DNA from 3 places in the Sphingobacterium sp. UME9 genome. Region 1 is predicted to be linked to each of the others. Evidence: riboswitches for the same ligand, from Rfam matches in the RefSeq annotation. Region 1 holds a riboswitch; each other region holds the start of a gene.
The links. Region 1 has a riboswitch for thiamine pyrophosphate ahead of thiM (hydroxyethylthiazole kinase). Riboswitches for the same ligand answer to the same signal wherever they lie in the genome.
Positions count from the first base shown of each region.

Region 2: linked by a shared signal. The riboswitch ahead of thiS (sulfur carrier protein ThiS) and the one ahead of thiM (hydroxyethylthiazole kinase) in region 1 are both predicted to bind thiamine pyrophosphate.
Region 3: linked by a shared signal. The riboswitch ahead of pnuC (nicotinamide riboside transporter PnuC) and the one ahead of thiM (hydroxyethylthiazole kinase) in region 1 are both predicted to bind thiamine pyrophosphate.

Region 1 covers NZ_LZZP01000013.1:1,179,832-1,185,159, forward strand. The annotation lists gene tenA (thiaminase II) at 1-546, opposite strand, end outside; gene thiD (bifunctional hydroxymethylpyrimidine kinase/phosphomethylpyrimidine kinase) at 533-1,372, opposite strand; gene thiE (thiamine phosphate synthase) at 1,369-2,001, opposite strand; gene thiM (hydroxyethylthiazole kinase) at 1,991-2,794, opposite strand; TPP riboswitch at 2,877-2,969, opposite strand; gene A9970_RS23990 (VanW family protein) at 3,033-3,875, opposite strand; gene A9970_RS23995 (hypothetical protein) at 4,001-5,251, opposite strand; gene A9970_RS24000 (dienelactone hydrolase family protein) at 5,285-5,328, opposite strand, start outside.
Region 2 covers NZ_LZZP01000003.1:1,567,140-1,572,467, reverse strand. The annotation lists gene A9970_RS08340 (thiamine phosphate synthase) at 1-467, opposite strand, end outside; gene A9970_RS08335 (thiamine phosphate synthase) at 413-1,030, opposite strand; gene thiC (phosphomethylpyrimidine synthase ThiC) at 1,027-2,841, opposite strand; gene thiS (sulfur carrier protein ThiS) at 2,887-3,093, opposite strand; TPP riboswitch at 3,153-3,248, opposite strand; gene A9970_RS08320 (alpha-L-rhamnosidase) at 3,409-5,328, shown strand, end outside.
Region 3 covers NZ_LZZP01000013.1:1,726,943-1,732,270, reverse strand. The annotation lists gene A9970_RS26440 (DUF6796 family protein) at 349-1,077, shown strand; gene A9970_RS26435 (acyl-CoA dehydrogenase) at 1,291-2,370, opposite strand; gene pnuC (nicotinamide riboside transporter PnuC) at 2,357-2,974, opposite strand; TPP riboswitch at 3,030-3,174, opposite strand; gene A9970_RS26425 (malate:quinone oxidoreductase) at 3,189-4,688, opposite strand; gene fabG (3-oxoacyl-[acyl-carrier-protein] reductase) at 5,201-5,328, shown strand, end outside.

The DNA.
Region 1 (5,328 bases):
AATTTTGTCAACGTAGTTTTTCGCCTTGATAACGCCCTGTGCAAAATCCTCACCGCTATAGGTTTCTATCCATTTGGAATAGGGATTTCCCTGTGTATTTGCTGTCGATACAATGTGATCTCCGACCTCCTTATAAATCCAAAAACAGGGGAGTGTTGCCGCCATAGCGACCTCAACGCACTCGAAAGCGGCTACACTTTTTAGAAAATGGACATAATGATGGCAGGTTGGTTCGATTTTGTTGCTCTTGTCGGCAGGACTTAAACCAAATTCCCGAAAGTAATTTTCGTGTAATGCCCGTTCAACAAGAAGCGCATTGCGACCAAATTCGAAATAGTCCAATGCTTGTTGATTATCCGTGCTTTTAGCACCTATAAAAGCAAGGACGCGGCCAAATTCTTCTAAATAGAAAGCATCCTGCTGCATGTAAAATTGAAATTTATCCAGGGGAAGACTGCCATTACTAAGCTGAACAATAAACGGCATAGCAAGTATATCTGAATAAATTGATGTTATTGAATCCCAGGCATGATCAGTCCAGTTCATATTGAATAAGTTTAATCGGATTGTGGAAGTGATTTAATGGCCCATTTCCTTTGCCAATGACGAGGTCTTTGCTACCAGCTATTGCTGCGTGTATATAGGCCAATGCGAAGTCTACTGCGCTAACGAGGCCAACGCCTTGTGCCAAATGGCTCGCAATTGCTGAAGAAAGCGAACAACCGGAGCCATGTGTATTTTTGCTGTTAATTTTTTGTGATTTGAATTCAATTGTTGGATTCTTCTGCTGGAACAACAGGGATGTTAACTCTTGACTTTGGAGATGCCCGCCTTTAATCAGTACGGATTGACACCCCTTGGCCAACAAGCTATTTCCCGCTTTTTCCATTTTCTCGACATTGTCAATAACTTCGTCTACTAAAACACTTACCTCATCTAAATTTGGTGTAATCAGCGTTGCTAAAGGAAAAAGAAGTTCTATGCAGGCCTGAATTGTATCATCGTGAATGAGCTTGTGCCCGCTGGTCGATACCATGACTGGATCAAATACGATAGGTCCTTTATATTCTTTTAAATAGGCGCTAATAAGCTCCACAAGTTCAATGTTGTGTACCATCCCTATTTTGATTGCATCGGGATAGATGTCGTCAAAAATAGCATCTAATTGGTCTCGGACAGCGTTCGTAGGAATTTCATAAATATTTCTTACACCTTGTGTATTCTGTACGGGTAGGGCAGTTAAGGCATTCATGGCATAACATCCTAATGCAGATATCGTTTTGGTGTCTGCTTGTATACCTGCACCACCACTACCGTCGAAACCTGCAATGCTGAGTACAGTGTGGACGCGGTATTTTTTATCTTTTGTCATTTTAATAGTTCTTTTAGTTGTGCACTGGCAGCTCTGGGATCTTGACTTTGGCATATGGCCGAAACGACTGCAATGGAGTCTGCACCTGCATTCCAGGTCTCTTCTGCAGTTTGTAAGTTCATCCTTCCGATTGCGATCAATGGTTTTTCCGTCCTACTCCGAAGTTGTTTTAAACCCGCAATTCCCCATTCAGTAACCGTATCCACCTTTGTTTTCGTTGAAAAAATGGGACTTACACCAAGGTGGTCAACGGCGTACATTTGTTGACTTTCCAGTTGTTGCATGTCTTCTATTGACCAGCCAATAGTTAATTTATCGCCATATTTTTCACGAATAGCGAGCGGCTGGAAATCATTTTGACCCACATGTACTCCCCATGCCTCGATTTGGGCAGCGATTGCTACAACATCATTGATCACGAGCGGAATACCATAATGATCGGTCAGTTTTTTCAAGCGCAAGGCTTTATCCAAAAATGTAGCCGGATCGTCAGCTTTTTCGCGCAGTTGTATAAGATCGACTCCACCAATAATGGCCTCTTCCGCGACACTGAGCCAATTTTGAGGATAACAGTCTCGCTCAGAAATCACCAAATATAAAGGGTAGGGGAAAAGCGGATTAATGCGCATAGCGTTTGATCTTGAGCTTTGATTTTAGACGTTCTGCATTGAGCTGATAGAGTTCATCATAGAGATTCAATTGCAGGGTACCCGGGCCAGCTGCTGTTTGGGCAGCGAGTTCTCCCGCCAAGCTCAAAATGGACACACCGGCAACAGCTGCTTCAAAATATTGGTCTGTAACACCTAGAAATGCACCAATAAGCGCAGTAGCGCTACAGCCAAGTCCAGTTACCTGTGTCATTAAAGGGTTGCCATTAAAAACTTCAACCCGGTATTGCTGTGAAAGGATATAGTCTACTTCTCCAGAAATACAGATAATGGAGCCGGTTTGCTCTTGTAATAATTGGCCAAATCGGAGGGCATCTTTACTTGCTGTCGTGCTGTCGACTCCTTTTGTGTTCGGTTGGTTGAAGTTGTATAGCGTCATGATTTCTGATGCATTTCCACGAATAACCGTTGGTTTGAGATCCAGTAGATTGGATAATAAATCATTGCGGAATGCTGATATTCCAGCACCAACAGGATCAAGTACCCATGGCCGTCCAATGGTATTGGCATGTTCGGTAGCAACCAGCATAGCTTCGGCTGTTTCTTCACTCAAGGTGCCGATATTAATGACAAGAGCTTGTGCAATATCGACAACCTCGCGTACTTCTAATGGACTGTGTACCATCACAGGGGACGCTCCTAAGGCTAAAAGTGCGTTGGCAGTATTGTTCATCACGACTAGGTTTGTGATGTTGTGTACAAGGGGTTTTTCAACCCTCAGCTGCTCTAATAAATTGATAATTGAATCTTCCATTCTTTTTACATATGCTAAGATGTACTTTGTGGCCTTGGAGGGAAGAAGAGCGATAGCCTGTGCAGTAAAGGAGTATGCTGTACAGTGGATTTTTGCTTTTCCCTACGCCGGTATAAACCGAATCAGGTTCAAAGGGACTATCTCAATTCTATACAGAATACCCCCAAAGCCAGACCAAACTTAAACAAAAAAGAGGACTTTTCATATCAGTCATTTTTCGATCACTTAGCTTGTTGAATTAATCGGCCGTATTTTGATCGGCACTAATTTCAATATACGCAGTAGGAACATAGGTGACGCGGGCAAAATTTTTGGTCAAGAGCTCTGTCTCTAAAACTTTTCCACCCTGAAACTTTAAAAACTTCTCGCGCCAAATCTCATTTTTACGAAAGAACTGATTGTCTATTTTAAGAAATTGATGTTCTTTTTCAAAGACATGATACGCAAAATCCAGTTCTTGATCGATCCTCAATTCACCTTCTAAACATTTGTCTGTGAACCAGAGATTTATTTGAAAGGTGTAAGGCGTGTTGTTGGTGAATTGATAATCACGATAGTTATAAAAGACGGTAGCTCCACTACCGAATGGCAAAACACGGCCATCGTCAGGAAAAGGGTCAAAAGAGTGGTGATAACGTTCATTGACGGTGAGTGGACTATGGATAACAAGCCAATGGATGAGGTTGGATATTTGACAGATTCCACCGCCAATACCCGCTCTTGCTTCACCAAAGGATAACTCCATGCCGGGCAGATATCCTTTTTTTACAGTGGGTAGTCCAACGAGTTTACAAAATGAAAAGGTTTCCTTCGGTCTGATCAGAATGCTATTAATCTGTGCTGCTGCAATTTTCAGGTTGGTAACTTTGTTGATCTGCAGTTGCATATTATTTTCGCCCAATTTTTTTAATAAGACAGACTGATGCTTTTTAATACGAAAGGGAAGTTTTTCAGCTGATTTAGCTGTGCTGTATTTCTTATTATCAAATAGCCAAACGGCTTTGCGCTGCACTCTTCTCGCCCATACTGCAATAAAATAGAGTATGGGATGGTGTTGACTGATCAGTTTTCTTTTTCTCAATTTGACGTTTATGTATCGCTATCAAAATTAGTGCAGAAATGTGTTTTTTGCCGAATTTCGTCGAATATTTTTTTATCAAAATCAAGAATCTTATTGTCTGAGCTTAGTGCAGTTTTTCAGTTCGTTTAGTTGGTTTTCTTTGCCTGTATGTATTTTGCTGTTAACTTTCCCTCCTTGTTATATATCAAGCTTTCGTAGGTACAGTTTCCGAGATCTTTTACAATAGATTTTTGTTGTAATACACCCTCATAATAAAACTCATCAATCGTTTCGTTGGCTCGGTACGATCGCTTGATTTCGGCTGTCAGTCGATCGCTTTGATCGAAGGTTTGGCGTAGTGAGTAGTCACTTGTTTCCGGACTATCATACTGATAGCGGACGCGACTTTCTCTTTGATCATTTCTGCCCGAAATCTCTTCAGTAATTCGATTCTGTTGATCATAACTGTAAATGGTCCAGTCTCTCCGTTGATATACAAAATGAATGGATTCACTTTTTATAACCTGGAGTTTACTGTTCAAGTGATAAATCATCGCCGATTCAAATGTAGGATCGTAGGAAACAATGGCATTTGGGAGATACCGGTAAATTGTACTGCTGCTCCACTTACTATTTCGAAGGTACTGTATGGAGTCGATAAGTCCGAATTGATTATAGCATCTTTTGTTGTAATAATTATTTCCCCCGGAAAGATTGTTCGATGTGATCTCTTTGCCTTCTTCATATACAGTCGTCATAATTGCACCGGATTGCACCTCATTTTCGTCCGAAAACTGCTGCATTACATAAGTGCCGTCACATATATTCTTACGCTGACTGTAATAAAGAGGAAGAGCGGGATTTGCGATAACAGCCGCTGCATATTGCCCGGATGGAATAAATTGAACTTGTGCGATTGAGTCAAAGAAATGTGAGGCATTATATTGTGCCGAAGCTTTCTTTGACGCAATTGGTGTGCTGGTGTTTAATATCGGTTTGGCTGCTGCCAGATAGGTATTACTATCGTATATGATCTTGGGTTTTGCTAATCCATCAAACAAGATCATGGCATGACGTTGCTTCAATGACAATACGTCGATGGTCCACTGGTGATTTTTAACGATGAATGTAAGTTTTTTTGCATCAGTTTTTGTGACCAATAACTTTGTTGTGCTAAAAGGTACCTGTTTGAAAATCTCAGCAGCATTTTTTTCGTGTAGACGCATGATAAAATCGGTCGATTTATCGGACTCATTGGTGACAAACAATATTGCTTGCGAAGGACTAGCTATGGTTAGCGATTTTACTGTTTGTGATATGGCGATGGGACTATACAACAGCAATATTAACAACTGAACGATAATCGGATAAATGTGCAGTTTCACGTTATAATTCATTTGGGTCGATATTGCTGTTGTTGACTTTGCTATTTAATTTAATACTTCTTTCAAAAATAATAAGGTGTGCTCCCAGG
Region 2 (5,328 bases), on a different contig from region 1:
ACTTGTTGGATGATGTTTTCATATCCTGTAATCCCCAATAGAGGACTTAGTTTTTGTTTTGTTGTGGTATAGTTGAATGGTCCGAGTCCGATATAGTCACAATGTTCACTTATTCTTTGTTCTACATGCGCAAAGCTATTGGCAGTACCGCCGATTATTTTTCCTGCACCCAATATGTCCCGGGCAGCTGTGACGCTGCAGTCATCCAGTCCCAAGTGCACGCCGTCTGCGTCTATAGCCGCTGCAAGCGAAGGATGGTCATTGATGATACAGCTGGCACCGAATTCGGAACAGGTTTGCTTGATCTGTTCTGCAAGCAGGTATCGGCTCTTTTCATCGGCGTCCTTCCATCTGATCTGTATCCATTTGGCCCCAGCATCCAGCGCTTTCAGTATGTTATTTTTTTGTTCAGTTAATGTTTGTCCCTGCGATATATATTGGAGTTTTTCCATAATTTTTGTTTGCATGCTATAAAATTTTGAACTGGATCAGGGTGCTTCCATAAAGTACCATATAAGGCAATTCCATCTGCACCTTGCTGCATCGGAATAAGACAGTTGCCTTGGTTTATCCCTCCAAGACCGATGAGACCAACAGTAAAGTTGGAGCGTGACGGGAGCTGATCCAGCCTTGCATTATGCACTCCATACCCCACTTTAGAGATGCTCGGAAATAATGGACTTAGAAAAGCATAGGCCCAACATTCATCAAGGCTATTGAATTGATCGATATCATGCACAGATGTTGAACAGATTGTTGTAGGCAGCATTTGATTTGTTGATCTATCCTTTCTATTCTTTTCGTTCATATGAATACGCGCGATTCCGAGCTCAACCGATAGGTGAGGGTGGGAATGTAGGACCAATCTATCCAGGTACGTTGAATCTATAGATTCAACGTACCTGGACATTTGTAGGTCCGTAAAATGATACTTGCGCAAATGCAGGATATCAAGTCCTTCTTTGAACAAAGCATCTATAATCCCTTTTTCAGAAGGGATCGTTTCTGCTGCTGTCAAAGCGATGATCATGAATAAATCTCTTTTCCTTGTGCGATGAATTCCTGCGATTTTTCCAGCATCCCTTGTGCGGCACTATCTCTGATTTCCTGCGTAATTTTCATGGAGCAAAATTTGGGACCGCACATGGAGCAGAAGTGAGCCACTTTGGCCGCATCTGCCGGCAACGTTTCGTCATGATATTCACGTGCGGTATCTGGATCCAGGGAAAGGTTGAATTGATCTTCCCATCTAAATTCAAATCTCGCTTTACTCAAGGCATTATCACGGTATTGTGCACCTGGATGTCCTTTGGCCAAATCGGCCGCATGGGCAGCTAGTTTATAGGTGATTACACCGTCTTTAACGTCTTTTTTATTTGGTAAGCCCAGATGTTCTTTGGGGGTCACATAGCAAAGCATCGCACATCCATACCAACCGATCATCGCAGCTCCAATGGCTGATGTGATATGGTCATAACCTGGAGCAATATCAGTTGTTAAGGGACCCAAGGTATAAAATGGAGCTTCGTCACAACAGGCCAATTGTTTGTCCATATTCTCTTTGATCAATTGCATAGGAACATGGCCCGGACCTTCGATCATCACCTGAACATCGTGTTTCCAGGCGACCTTGGTGAGTTCGCCCAGTGTTTCGAGCTCAGCAAATTGAGCCGCATCGTTGGCGTCCGCAATGGCTCCTGGACGGAGACCATCGCCAAGTGAAAAAGCAACATCATATCGCTTCATGATCTCACAGATCTCCTCAAAATGAGTATAAAGAAAGTTCTCTTTGTGGTGGAAAAGACACCATTTGGCCATGATAGACCCTCCTCTGGAGACAATGCCCGTTACTCGAGATGCCGTGAGATGGATATAACGAAGCAGTACGCCGGCGTGTATGGTAAAGTACGAAACACCCTGTTCGGCCTGTTCAATCAAGGTATCTCTGAATATTTCCCAGGTAAGGTCCTCGGCCACCCCCTTCACTTTTTCGAGCGCCTGATAGATCGGTACTGTACCGATTGGAACGGGCGAGTTACGGATAATCCATTCGCGGGTTTCGTGAATATTTTTGCCAGTGGATAGATCCATGATGGTATCGGCTCCCCAACGACAGGCCCATACCGCTTTTTCAACTTCTTCCTCTATACTTGAACTTACGGCGCTATTGCCAATATTGGCATTAATTTTAACTAGAAAGTTGCGCCCGATAATCATGGGTTCACTTTCAGGGTGATTGATATTATTAGGGATGATTGCTCTTCCGGCAGCGATTTCCTCACGGACAAATTCTGGTGTAATAGCTTTATCATGTGTTCTGGCACCAAAGTTTTGTCCTTTATGCTGATGATCCATTCCGGGGGTGCTGGCCGTGAGCTGCTCGATACGTTGGTTTTCACGGATAGCAACGTACTCCATTTCTGGGGTAATAATGCCTTGCTTTGCATAATGTAATTGGGTGACATTCCTACCGGCAGAGGCTACTTTCGGTTTATGGCTATACGCAAATCGGAGTTCATCCAACGTTGGATCAGAAAGGCGTTTTTGTCCATATTCAGAGCTGATGTTAGCCAGCTGTATGACATCCTGACGATCCAAGATCCACTGATCGCGAAGGCGAGGGAGGCCTTTCCGGATATCGATATGGACGGTGTCATCCGTATAAGGTCCAGAAGTATCATAGATTGTTACCGGCGGATTAATTTCTACCTCTCCATTCGTTAATTTGGTTGGACTCAAGGAGATTTGACGCATAGCGACTTGAATAGGAAATAGTTTTCCGGATACAAAAATTTTCTTTGCATTTGGAAAGGGTGATTGCGTAATTGTTTCAGCTGTCATTTTTTCTGTATTGGGTGAATTACTCGGTTGATTTTTTGGAAATGGCTATCCGCCCTGAGATGCGGTAATTAAGATAATCTGATCGTAAGGTTTAAGTGTTGTCGTAGCCCAGTCCTTTTTGGGGATGACTTTGTTGTTGATGGCCACAGCCACACCCTGAGTTTTGCCAGATAATTCCAAAAGCAACAAGCCTTCAAGTGAAGTAAGTGGGGGGTCGAAAAATCGAATCTGATGGTTTATTGTAAGTTCCATTCCTTAATTTTTTTGGTAAAACTTTAGGAATGGCTACACAAAGGCACAGCAATGCACCTTGTAGACAGCTCACTTTTCCCTACGCCAGTATGATCCGGATCAGGTTATAAGGGTAAAATCTCAGCCTGCACGAGCAGACACCCCTAAAGTTGCGACTAAGATAAGGTTATTTTTATGAAAGTTGCAAGAATTTTATTTTGCAGACTTAGGCATATTGTGCAGGAAAGTACAGGTCAGTATGTGGGAAATATTTGATATATTAGTTTTTTGAATCAGCTAAAACAATTTAACAACCACCAAGAATAGTATTTTTTAATGCGTAGGATTTTATTGACAACACTGTTGTGTATCGCTAGCAACACTTATGCCCAATCTAAAAACAACTGTAGCGTCGTGCAGTTGACATGCGAACATTTGGTCAATCCATTGGGTATTGATGCAATTCACCCGAGACTTAGCTGGCGACTTGAGGACCAACGTAAAGGTGCGGTACAACAAGCTTATCAGATCCTTTTAGGGCAAGATTCGCTGGCACTGCTGAAAGAGACAAAAGATAGCTGGGATAGTGGCAAACAGCTCAGTTCTTCCATGTTAGTGCCCTATACCGGCACACAGTTAAAGCCACAGACTAAGTACTTCTGGAGGGTTAAAGTATGGGATAAGGATGGTGTATCAACACGTTCTGAAATAGCATCTTTCGAAACAGGAATGATGGGAATGGACCTTTGGAAAGGAAAATGGATCAGCGACAATAAGGATATTCATGCGCGGGAAACGCCTTATTTTAGAACAGAATTTAAGGCAAATAAGCAGATAAAATCTGCCCGCGCATATATTGCCGCAGCAGGATTATATGAACTTTCCATTAATGGCCAGCGCGTTGGCGACCATCGTCTGGATCCAATGTATACTCGATTTGACCGACGCACATTGTATGTCGTGACGGACGTAACCCAGCAGCTTCAAAAAGGAGAGAACGCCATTGGCGTTGTTTTGGGGAATGGCTGGTATAATCATCAACCACTGGCCGTTTGGAACTTTGATAAAGCACCATGGCGGGCCCGGCCAACATTCTGTTTAGAACTGAAAATCGTTTATATCGATGGAACGACGGAAACCATTGTTTCGGATAAGCAGTGGAAGACAGCTTCGGGACCAATCACTTATAATAATATTTACACTGGTGAGCATTACGATGCAAGACTGGAAATACCGAACTGGGATAAACCAAAATACGATGATTCGGCCTGGCAGGCTGTTCAGTATAGAAATGCGCCATCTGCACATATCGTTTCCCAACAGATGGTACCGATTCGGCTCGTGAAGTCCTATAAGCCAAAATCAGTGACAAAGATAGACCAACGTACCTATGTGTTCGATATGGGCCAGAATATGGCCGGGATTACAAAAGTTAAAGTGAAAGGAGCTGCGGGTACTATTCTGCGTATCAAGCATGGTGAGCGGTTGTTGGCGGATGGGCATCTTGATCAGTCCAATATTGATGTTTATTATCGGGGCGATAAGGAAAAGGAGCCCTTTCAGACCGATATATTGACCTTAAGTGGTCGCGATGATGAGTTTATGGCAAAGTTCGGTTACAAAGGGTTTCGTTATGTCGAGGTTAGCAGCAGTGCCGCAATTGCATTGGATAGTTCGGCTGTGACCGCCTATTTTATGCATAGTGATGTGCCTGCTATTGGACAGCTCAAGACATCATCAGCGTTGGTCAACAAACTATGGACAGCGACCAACAATGCCTACTTGTCCAATTTGATGGGCTATCCTACGGACTGTCCGCAGCGCGAAAAGAACGGTTGGACAGGGGATGGGCACCTTGCGATTGAAACAGCTTTATACAATTTTGACGGGATAACAGTTTATGAAAAATGGATGGCGGATCATCGTGATGAACAACAGGAGAATGGTGTCTTACCCGATATTATTCCAACTGGCGGATGGGGCTACGGTACCGCAAATGGTTTGGATTGGACAAGCACCATTGCCATCATTCCATGGCAGATTTATCAGTTTTATGGAGACCCACGTGCATTAGAAGAATGCTACCTAAATATCAAACGCTATGTCGATTATGTAGACGGAATCAGCCCGTCTGGGTTGACAACGTTTGGGCGTGGAGACTGGGTGCCGGTGAAGTCACAGTCCAATCTGGAGTTGACCTCATCTGTTTATTTTTATGTGGATGCAACCATCTTGGCTGCTGCGGCCAAATTGTTT
Region 3 (5,328 bases), 550 kb from region 1:
AAAAGATTATTTTAATATTAGCTATCATTCATATACCCATTCTACAGAAATAAAACCTAAATAGAAATAAAAGAAATACACGGATTCAATAAGATGAAGAGTAACGCAACCTATATAAGATATAATTTATTGAATCAATTTAATGTTTAAGCAGGTAGTTTGAATGGAAAAACCATCACATACAGTCAATGGTTAAACTATTCCTTTTGGCGGATACTTTATTCCTTATAACAGCTCTCAAAATAAAAAGAGTCTCTTAGTTTTGCATCGGATTCTTTGTAACAAATCATGATTGGAGACCAAGTACCTCGGTGAGGTGGTCGAATTTCAATATTAAAATATCAACGTATGAATTACCAAAAACGATTAAAATGGGCATTTATTTCAGGTATAGCTGGCGCCATATGCTGGATTGTGGGCGATATATATGTCGCGGGCTTTGATGTAGATCCCAAAAACTATCCTCTTTTTTATAGTACATATTCCGAAAAGGTTGACGTTGGACTTGCGACTTTAATGCTTGAAGGATCAATCAACCGCCTCATGTTCGGGGCATTAATTGCTGCGATGACAGCAACTTTATTTCTACCTGGTGTTTGGTTGGTATATCAATACATTTTGGATAAGAATACATGGTATGCCAGGGGAACCTACTATTTACTGGTTATCAGTGTGATGCTTATGCCTTTGGGGCATGCTGTTTTCTATTTTACGGGAGAGATCTACAAAGCAATCTATAACACCGATCCTGTCGCCCACCCCTATTTGTTAAAAATCGCCGCTGGCTTTCAAAAAACAATGTTTATCACATGGGGGACAGCGATCATCACGATGTTAGTCGCCTATTTAATATTTTCAATTTTTATATTTGCTGGTAAAACTAATCTACCAAAATGGGCAGGATTGATCAGTCCGCTATTTCTTACCATTTACCAGCTTCCTTTGAAATTAATCCTACCTCCATCTGACTTAAGAGGATGGATAGGAGCTGCTGCATTTAATATATCTTATTTGATTTTCTTTCTATTGCTTTTGTTTTGTTTCAAACTACCTTCGGAAAAAGAGACATCACAATAACAGCTGACTAGGATAATAGCAGCTTTTGAGTTAACACAAAAGAATTCAATCTCCACCTCAATAGACTTTTTAAAGCTTTCCAAATTAGGATTTCGATAGACAGGAGCACTAGTTTCCCTTACAAATTGACCATCTAAATTGTATCGGCAATGCTCCCGAAATCTTCATTTGTCCTATAAACAAAAAAGACTATCCTAGGATAGTCTTTTTTGTTTATAAGCTCTTTTGCAATAACTTGTGTTGCGAAGCCGTAAAAATATTCCGGAAGATTATATTGATTTCATGTTCGATGGCGGCCCCCGAAATTCCGGTATGCGGATAGAGTCTTATTGTATTTGTCAAGATAGATTCCACAAAATCTCGACTTTGTATCCCTATCTGTTCATAAATTGCTGCATTATCATTGCCATCATGAAGATTTACCCAAGAAAGAGCGACCAAATTCATTATTGCTTCCGTCCGATTAACATAATCTTGCTGAAAGTCATCGAGTACCCTAAACGCTTCTTTACTTTCAGTCTTCTCCCATTTGGATTGATTGCTTTTTAACACAAATAGTTTTTCGATTAAATCCAAAAAGCGCTTATACATTCCCGTAAAGTTGGCCAGTAAAGTCAATTCCGCAAAAGGCATAAAGGGATATTGATACAACAGCTCGCTACGTGTACTTTTTGCCCCATCAATCTCAAAAGACTGGCTACCATCAACGAGTATGTCTTCCAGCGAAAAGGAATGCGAAGCCGTAGCCTCCAATCCAAATGTATCCCAGTCGTAATGCACCAGTACATGGTCACGATCCACAAAAAATGATTTTATCAGTGGTTCACCTTTTTCGTCCAACACGGGTTTTCCTGCCTCCTGAATTGCAGCATTTAAGGTAAAATGGGTTAAATGAGGAGCACCGGTAGCATATCTCCAAAAACCGCGGAGCCGATAATGTTCACCTTCACGTGTAGCTGTACCTGATGCCTGTCCGCTTCCTCCGAAACAAACCCGATCCGTTTTAAAAATCTGATCTCCTAAAACCGGATCAATAAAACCGACAAAGAGATTTGCTCCTGAACATAACGTTACTGTCCAGGCTAGTCCCCCATCCCAATAAGCCAGGTCAGCCAATAAGTTGAGGCCTTCGGGTAGAGTCAGTCCCAATCCACCCAATGCACGGGGAACCCAAATCTTAAACCATTTCCGACGAAAAATGAGCTCGAGTTGTCCATCCGACAATGTTTTCTGATGGATTCCCTTAGCCTGATTATCTTTCAGAATGGCGATATCTTCGCTACTGAGTTGCATATCTTTCTTCACTTATTATTCTCCTCCAATTAAAATATCCACTAAATGCCATAACAAATAAAAACAAAGTCAAGCCCGAATAAAGAAATAGCCCTTTATGGATCAGTAAAGGAATTGCCATCAGATTACTAATATTCAACAATATCCAATTTTCTATCTTCCGTTTTGCCAATAACCACATCCCTGCCCAAGCTGTACAGGAAACCGCAGAGTCCCAAAGCGGTACATCAGAATCCGTTAAATGTACCAATCCGAAATAAAACAACAAAAAACCGAGGGCACAGATTCCCCCTACTATCCACCATTCTTTCGGCTCACAATGCGTTATGGGAGCAGCAACATCACTACTATATTTCCAATAGATCCAGCCATAGATGCTCATGATCAAATAATAGAGATGTAGTAATATTTCTGCATATAGTTTCGCATGGAATAATACGTAAACAGAAATTAAGATACCAATAATCCCAAAAATGTAATTGATCGATTTATTTTGCCGGGAAAACCAAACCTGTAAAACACCAAAGGATACCCCTAACCATTCCGCTATGGTGGCCTGTTGGATCTGTTTTATAAAAGCTTCGAAAATTGTTTCAGAAGTCATCGCCTTGTTTATTATTTCGTGTAATTCATAATAAACCTATGGGAGAAAAACGGACGTTTTTATTGAAATTAAATTCCTACGCCAGCATTACCTGGATCAGGTATATAAAAGCGATTGTACAAGGAGGTACAATCGCTTTTATTGGGTATAATCTCAGCCGAGAATGACCATGGTCATTCCAAGCACCCCATAAGTATATTTTCTGTCGAATTGATTATTCTATATCAATCAATTTCAACGCTTTGTGCGTACGCGTACGCGTTTCTTTACATAGTTGCGCATCATCGTTCAATGATTTCCCGTGTGAAGGAATCATTTCACGTAGTTTTTTACGGTATTCATCTGATTTCGCACGTTCAGGGAAACATCTCTTCAACAGGCTGATCATGATAGCAACTGAGGTCGAAGCTCCAGGAGAAGCTCCTAATAGCGCTGCAATAGAACCATCTGCACTAGAAACGACTTCTGTACCAAATTCTAAAATTCCACCTTTCTTTTCATCTTTCTTGATGACCTGAACACGTTGTCCTGCTTTCTCGATAACCCAATCCTCCAATTTAGCTGTAGGCATAAATTGTTTTAAAGACTCTAGTTTATCTTTTGGTGACTTCATGACTTCAGTAATAAGATACTTCGTCAGAGGTAAGTTGTCAAGTCCGGCTGATAACATCGGACGGATATTGGACAGTTTGATAGAAGCGGGTAAATCGAAGTAAGAACCTTGTTTTAAGAATTTAGTTGAAAAACCTGCATAAGGTCCAAACAATAACGCTTGCTTTCCATCAATATAACGTGTATCTAAGTGCGGTACAGACATTGGAGGAGCTCCAACAGAAGCTTTTCCATATACCTTCGCATGATGTGTATTAATGATTTCTTCATTTACACAACGTAGCCATTGGCCCCCTACAGGAAATCCGCCATAGCCTTTCGCTTCTGGTATTCCAGATTTTTCCAACAACAACAACGAGTGGCCACCGGCCCCAATAAATACAAACTTTGCTTTGATTTCTCTCTTTGTTCCTGTCTTTAAATCTTTGACCTCCACTTCCCAACGGCCATCTTCTTCACGTTCGATGTCGATTACTTCATGGTTTAAGGAGATCGAAATATTTTCTTTATTTTCAAGATTAGCGATCAAATCACGTGTCAACGACCCAAAATTAACATCGGTACCCAGATCCATTTTTGTCGCAGCGATTTTTTCGTCGGCCTCGCGTCCTTCCATCATCAATGGAATCCACGATTTCAACAATGCCGTATCTTCGGTATACTCCATCCCTTTGAACAAGTTTTGGGTCGTCAATGTTTCCCATCTTGTCTTTAGGAATTTAGCATCTTTTTCACCAAAAACCGCACTCATGTGTGGAATACTACGGATAAAATTTTCAGGTTGGGCAATAATGCCTTTATCAACGAGGTAGGACCAAAATTGCTTAGACACTTCAAATTGCTCAGCAATTTTAACTGCTTTATCAATCTTTACAGAACCATCTTTCTGTTCGGGGGTATAATTTAACTCGCATAAGGCAGAGTGACCCGTGCCAGCATTATTCCAAGCGTCAGAACTTTCAGCAGCCACAACATCCAAACGCTCAAGAATTTCAATATTAACGTCTGGGCTTAATTCATTGATTAGAGTACCCAAAGTAGCACTCATAATACCGGCGCCGATCAGAACAACGTCAACTTCTTTATTTGATTTTTTGCTCATGTTTTTGTGATTGATGCAAATTTAATATAGTTTTTGGTAAACGTCCAAGTCTTTTGTCAAAAAACTGTACTTTTTAGAACCACTTATTCAAAAATACCATTGATTTATTAAAATAATCCTAAGTGAGCGATCGCTTACCGTAAAATTCTGAAATTGTTTCCTGAAAACACTCCCCCACTCCAAGATAAACACAAGGTCAGCACACAATGTTTTTCTATTTTAAACCGTTATTTATCGAAAGATTTTGTGTTATAATATAGTTTTAACATTTTTGCAGAACATCGAAAGGCAATAGTGTACACAATAGCTAAAAAACAAGATCATTTATTCGCTAATACGACGGCATCGAAAAAACACAAGCACTGTGGAATAACCAAGATAAACCAAATGGAAACGAGTTCATGTTTCGTATTGAATTCCAATAACAGACGGGCTGTGAGAGAAAGACAGCGCGTGGAAAATGGACATAAATGCCTAAGTGTGAATAATTGAAGAACAAATAACTTATACAGATGAAAATACTTGAAGGAAAAATTGCTTTAGTAACAGGAGCATCAAAAGGAATCGGAAGGAAAATTGCGGAAGTGTTTGCACAACATGGTGCTAACGTCGCTTTTACATATCTTTCTTCTGTCGAAAA